2 regions of the Paenibacillus shunpengii genome follow, and region 2 is predicted to be linked to the other one. Evidence: riboswitches for the same ligand, from Rfam matches in the RefSeq annotation. Region 2 holds a riboswitch; the other holds the start of a gene.

Region 1 (3,423 bases), on a different contig from region 2:
ACAGCCCTGCTGATTCCGGATGTGGAACGGGAAGTCATGAACAAAATAATGCCCAGCGGAAGACCAATAAGAATGGAAAATAATCCGGATGCACCCAGCATCTTTAATGTATCTAAAGTGGCCTTCTGGAATTCATCCCAGTTGATGACGGAAAAATCAAGCCCCATCATACTACCACCTCCACTTCTAGTCCCTGTAATACTAGCTCATCTATCGTACTGCGAATCAGCTCAGGAGGACCTTCAAGTCTTACCGTAAGCTGTCCGTAAGGTACTTGCTTAATAGTTGAGATGGTTCCTTGCAGAATGGCAAAATCAATACCAAGCCTTCTAGCCGTCTGCGACAGAATCGAATCATACGTTTTGCTTCCAAGAAACGTAATTTTGACCGTTTGGGAATGCTCTAAATGCGTCGCCATAATAGCTTCACCGAGCAGGTCGCCCGAATCTGTTTCACGTAGAATAAAGTCCTGGGTTACAGGATGCTGCGGCTTGAGGAACACTTCCGTCACCGGACCCTCTTCCACAATTCCGCCCTGATGAATGACCGCGACACGATCACAGATCGACTGAATCACATGCATCTCATGCGTAATCAATACTATGGTCAGATTAAAGCGTTTGTTGATATCCAGCAGCAGTTTAAGTATAGAATTCGTCGTCTGCGGATCCAGTGCTGAGGTTGCCTCATCACATAGCAGCACTTCCGGGTCACTTGCCAGCGCACGTGCGATGCCAACGCGCTGCTTCTGACCGCCTGAGAGCTGAGAAGGATACTTCTTACTATGCTCGGTCAGGCCAACCAGCTCTAGCAGCTCCTTCACTTTACGATCAACTTCTGCCTGATTGGTCTTCACGAGCCGTAGAGGAAACGCGATATTATCATATACAGTAGCTGAACTGAGCAGATTGAAATGCTGAAAAATCATACCGATCTTGCGGCGTCTCGCCTGCAGCTGCTGTTTGCCAAGCCTGGTCATGTTTATGCCGCCGACCCATACCTCACCGGCAGTAGGCCGCTCAAGCAAATTAATTAAACGAATCAGCGTGCTCTTCCCTGCGCCAGAATGACCGATGACGCCGAAGATTTCACCCTTTTGAATGGACAGATTAAGCCCGGATAAGGCCGTCGTGACCTGTTTTCCTTTGCCATAGTCCTTTTTAATATTTTTTAGTTCGATCAAATGAGGTACCTCCTTACTTACTGCAGTCCGTTCTTCTCTATGTCAGAGCTTCTATTTCTTTACACTTGTTTTACCCGTATGCCTTGCTTTCTACCCGAATCCCTCGTGGAATAATATCTGATAAAAAGAAAAAGCCGCCTTTTTGCTAGACAAAAAGGGGCTTGTTATCATTAAGCGATTCCTTCTCATCTGCCAAGATCCGTAAGTAACCTCACGGTCTTGAAGGATTTAGCACCATGTCATTCAGGTACAGCAGTCTTACTGACTACAATACAGAATCGGTTGCCGGGCTTCATAGGGCCTGTCCCTCCGCCACTCTCGATAAGAACATATATGCAATTGTGTGTTTAACTCACTTATTCATTTCAGCAATTTCAGAAACTAAGTGAAAGTATAAAATACTTTACACCACTTGTCAAAGGAAAATATTACATTATTTTTATCGGATTTCTTATGATGAGGATTTAACAGAGTTTTTGGACTTGGGTGTGCTCTTCTGCCAGTTGTTATTAATATAATGAAATGCCGCCGTCACGCTCTTGGATACCAGCTCCAGTCCCAGTTCAAGATCCTGTGTAAAGGACCTCAAATCCTCCAGCTCAACCTTGCCATGAAGGGTCTGATGCTTCTGCCACAGATCATCCACCATCTCTACATTCATGTGATGGATCTCTGTATTTCTTCGTTTACGAAGCCGGTTCATCGAGTCCGAATATTGATCCTTAAGATCGTTCAGCTGCTGAACAAGCGGCATATGCTGCTTCAAATATTCAAATTGACGAAGAACCGTAAAGTACGAGAAATGCACCTTCACCTTGGAAGTATGAAGCTCATACCAGTCATCCAGCAGGTTACCAAGCTTATCGAGGATAGCAAACATACGAATAAAGCCATCCTTGTAAAAATAAACATAACGTGCGTAATCCGCTTTCTCATCCGGTTCCATATCTTCTGTTGAGGAGGAGTGAACTTTAGCGGCAAAGAAAGAAGCGGCAAAAGTGCTCTGCTCCAGTTCATCAAGTGAGGTCATCAGACCTCGGGTCCAAATATCGAGCTTGCGATAATCATGTGAAGGGTCGTTTCCTCGATCTATAGCCGCTCCAAGCAGCTGCAGTGTCTTCGCCATGGTATCCATGGCTTCTTTTAGTTCTCCGGTGTTAACCCGGGCGGGCTCTCCCAATAAAGTTCGAAGCATATGCGTGTCCTCCTGTGCATCTGTGCAGCTTATATTTCCCGAATTCTGCACCTCACAACCATAACTTGATCCTGAAGGATAAAATGATGGATTAGAGGTGGATTCATGCAAGATATGTACCCAGTTATCAAGCATTTTGAAAACAAAAGCCTGCGGAGAACATCTCCGAAGGCTTAACAAGGGCGGGACATACGCCTAAGTTATGTATGCCGGGCAGCAGAACGCTGCCCGAAAAGAAACGGTTCGCTTCCCTTATATCAGCTTGCTTCTGTTACAGCTTGTTACTGCCTGCGGGCTTGGCAAGTCTCCAAACGACATAGCTCATATAACACAGCATACCGAACAAAACGGCAATGATCGTCATATGTGCCAGTACGACGAACATGTAGACTTCAGGACGATTCATCGTCAGCATTAGTCCAACACCAGAGAGCACCTGAAGAATAATTAGACCGATCGCGGACAGACCAAGCACCTGCATTTCCCGATTATTCTTGTGGTGCCGGTAAGCATAGTGACTGAGCACAGCAACGACAGCTACCAGCAGAAATGCAGCTGCCCGGTGCATAAAGGCTATGCCGACTCCGCCAGACAACTGAGGCACAACCTCCCCATTACATAGAGGGAAGCCGGAGCAGCCACCTGCAGAGCTCGTATGACTTACAAAAGCGCCCGTATAGACAACCACATAGGAATAGATCGCGGTAATCCATACCAGATTACGGAAGCCCTTACTGACACGCGGGAGTCTGTCAAACCGTTCAAGACCTCCAAACTTCTCTTCCTGTCTGGCCCCAAGCGTTGTCATAAGTGCACTCGCAAGCGAGATAAACGCAAACCCAAGGTGCAGTGCCATCACGGGTGGAGATTGGGAGAAGACAACGGCGAGTGCACCCATTGCTCCTTGGATAATGACAAATATTAACGTCAATAGCGCAAATATCTGTAAATCACGGCGTTTCTTGCTGTACAGCCAGAATAGTACAAAGGTCGCTACCGCAAGTAACCCGGCTGTTGAACTCACTATGCGATGGGAATACTCAAT
Region 2 (3,423 bases):
GAAACGAAGCAGGCGCTCATCAACACCAATGGCATCGCGAATTTCTACCGGAATGTCAGCATGGGTCTGTACAGCCGGATAGGTCATAAGCGACTCTACTCCACCCAGGCTCTCCGCAAAAGCTACCAGCTTGATATGTCTCAGGATGGGCTCAACGTATCTTGCATCCTTCACTTTGAAGGATAGAATGCCCGTGTTGCCGCTGGATTGTTTATTTTGAATATCATGTCCTGGATGATCCGTAAGAGCAGGATAATAGACATCTGTAATCATGGAGTGCTCGAGCAGGAATTCGGCCACTTTGGTTGCGTTATATTCATGGCGCTCCATACGCAGCGCGAGTGTCTTCATACCGCGCATAAGCTGATAGCTGTCGCTTGGCGAGAGTACAGCTCCGATTGAATTATGTAGAAATGCCATCTCTTCCGACAGCTCTTTCCCCTTGGTTACAATGAGGCCACAGAGTACATCATTATGACCACCCAGATATTTAGTAGCACTGTGCACAACGATATCAGCGCCAAGCTCAATTGGACGCTGGAAGTAAGGAGTAAGGAGTGTATTATCCACAATAGACAGTAACCCATGTTTACTTGCCCAGCCGCACACTTTTTCAATATCTGTAATCATCATAAGAGGATTTGTCGGTGTCTCAATAAAGACAGCTTTGGTATTTTCATTTCTTACACTTTCGAGTGCATCAATATCATTCGTGTCCACATAGCTTGCAGTAATGCCATTCTTGGACAAGATCCGTTCCACCAAACGATACGTACCGCCATAGAGATCAAGGGAAATAATCAGATGGTCCCCCTGTCCGAATTTGGCAAAGATCGTCATAATAGCCGCCATACCCGAGCTGCATGCGAATCCTGCATCACCAGATTCCAGCTCAGCTGCTGCTTCTTCAAGAACCTTTCGGGTTGGGTTTGTCGTACGAATGTAATCAAATCCAGTGCTTTGACCAAGCTTTGGATGTCTGAAGGCAGTGGATTGGTAGATCGGGAAATTAACTGCCCCCGTTACCGGCTCTTTCACTGATCCAATCTGTGCTAATCGGCTTTCAATGTTTAGTTTATTGTCTCCCATTCGTAAACATCCTCCTCTAAGTTAGGTAGAATTCACTTAAATCTGTGGTCCAATGTCATACGGCGTCTCTTGGTATACATAATAGTTAAGCCAGTTAGAGAAGAGCAGATTCGCATGGGCCCTCCAGGTAGATGGCGGAACCTTACCAGGATCATTATTTGGAAAATAGTTATACGGAAGCTTCACATCAAGCCCTTTGTCCTTATCCCGATCATACTCCCATTTCAGAGATAAGGGATCGTATTCGGAATGGCCTGTTACAAAGATTTGTTTTCCATCCTCAGTAGCTACAATATAAACCCCCGCTTCTTCTGACTCGGACAAGATCTCAAGCCCAGGAACCTGCTCAATATCTTCTCTTGTCACCTCGGTATGGCGAGAATGCGGTGCGAGGAATACTTCATCAAAACCGCGAAGCAGCTTGACATGAGATTTGTTGATCGTATGATGGAACACGCCAAAGCATTTTTCAGGAAGGCCTACCTTCGGTACATTAAAGTGATGGTATAGACCTGCTTGAGAGGCCCAACATATATGCATTGTTGAGGTTACATTGGTCTTGGTCCATTCAAAGATCTGCTGGATCTCTTCCCAATAGGTCACTTCCTCAAAATCCATCTGTTCTACCGGTGCACCGGTAATGATCATGCCGTCAAAACGAAGATTCTTAATCTCATCAAATGTTTTGTAGAACATATCCAGATACTCTTGGGACGTGTTCTTGGATACGTGAGACTTGGGATGAATGAGTACAACATCAACTTGAATGGGTGTATTACCAATAAGACGGAGCAGCTGTGTTTCCGTCGTTTCCTTCGTAGGCATCAGGTTGAGTATCCCGATACGAAGCGGCCGGATATCCTGCCTGTACGCATGGCTTTCGTCCATGACAAAGATGTTTTCTCCTGCAAGTACTTCCTTGGCCGGTAAAGCGTCTGGAATTTTAATTGGCATTAGTACTCCTCCTTATATGGTGTTTGAAGAGCGAATATCATGAGAGAGCATGGGGGAGCAGAATATTTCGTCCTAACACAAAAAGACCTCACTCGGTAATCGAGAAAGGTCATCTGTTCGTATTCGAAAATGCGCCTCTCTCATCTCTCAATTCGTCTATAGCCTTAATAAATAAGATCAGACGACTGCAAGAATTAGCACCGTGCGTATTCGCCGGTTGCCGGGTATCATCGGGCTAGTCCCTCCACCTACTCTTGATAAGATTTCGCTATATTTTATTGTCATATACCCATTACTATAATGATTAGATCGTTATTCGTCAAGAACTGGGCTGTCAAAAATAAGCACCAGGAGACAGCTCATGAAAATAAAGCACCAGATGTGCTTCACATACATAGACTGCCTTTGAATAGTGTAATATTTTCATTCTTGATTGCTTAATTCGAGAGCGTTATACTAGTCAAGTGTTAAATATCAAAAATGATGGGGTGACGTAAAATGGAAGGCGACCCGAGGCCTAGCTGGCAGCCGAATAAATATAACTATATAGGATGTACCATCAGCTTGCCGGTTGGACGGGAGCGCATATTTTACGGGCGAGACCTCTTCTCTATACCTGCTTAAATTGTGTGACCCTTCACTTTACCAGCACTGATGCGTTCACTTTCCTTCGTTATTCAGCTTGTCCCTATAACATTTACGGGAGATTAATAAGGAGTGGATACACATGAAAATAAGACTGGTGAATGAAGGAGTTTTTACTCCGCTTGACAACATTGAAGATACAATTACTCCTCCCGCTGAAGGGTTCTACTGGATTGATGCAGATGTCGACGATCTGGCTGTGCTGCAGCCTCTCTTCTCCATGCATGATCTTGCCGTTGAAGACTGTCTCAGTGAGGAAGAACAGCGTCCAAAGCTCGAAATATATGAAAGCCATTATTTTATCGTTGTAAACAGCATCCGGTTTGATGATGAGGAAATATTTTTACGTGCCGTAAACCTATTTCTTGGTAGACATTATATTATTACGGTTACCAAGCAGAAGATTAACGAGCTTCGCACACTCAAGCCTATTCTCTGGGAGGAAGAAGTCAGCACACCGGACCGTTTCCTCTATTACCTCGTCGATTCAATCGTTGACAATTATTTTACGGTTGGTGACCGGCTTGAGGCACGGATTGATGAGCTGGAGGAAGACATTCTGATGCACACCAAAAAATCGCATCTGAACGAGATCATTGGTCTGCGAGGTGAGATTCTGTGGTTAAGAAAGGCGCTGTCTCCACAGAAAGAAGTCATCAATACACTTAACAAAAAAGATCTGCGGTTAATTGATGATCAGCTTCAGAAATATTTCAGCGACATTTATGAAAATGC

The links. A riboswitch is a leader RNA that binds a small molecule or an ion and turns the genes downstream of it on or off. The one in region 2 is predicted to bind S-adenosylmethionine.
Region 1: linked by a shared signal. The riboswitch ahead of ACFSVM_RS20735 (methionine ABC transporter ATP-binding protein) and the one ahead of metA (homoserine O-acetyltransferase MetA) in region 2 are both predicted to bind S-adenosylmethionine.

The regions. Positions count from the first base shown of each region.
Region 1 covers NZ_JBHUMJ010000008.1:98,800-102,222, reverse strand. The annotation lists gene ACFSVM_RS20740 (methionine ABC transporter permease) at 1-170, opposite strand, end outside; gene ACFSVM_RS20735 (methionine ABC transporter ATP-binding protein) at 167-1,183, opposite strand; SAM riboswitch class I at 1,366-1,511, opposite strand; gene ACFSVM_RS20730 (Cthe_2314 family HEPN domain-containing protein) at 1,635-2,378, opposite strand; gene ACFSVM_RS20725 (COX15/CtaA family protein) at 2,650-3,423, opposite strand, start outside.
Region 2 covers NZ_JBHUMJ010000002.1:1,016,012-1,019,434, reverse strand. The annotation lists gene ACFSVM_RS04820 (PLP-dependent transferase) at 1-1,089, opposite strand, end outside; gene metA (homoserine O-acetyltransferase MetA) at 1,126-2,043, opposite strand; SAM riboswitch class I at 2,181-2,307, opposite strand; gene corA (magnesium/cobalt transporter CorA) at 2,771-3,423, shown strand, end outside.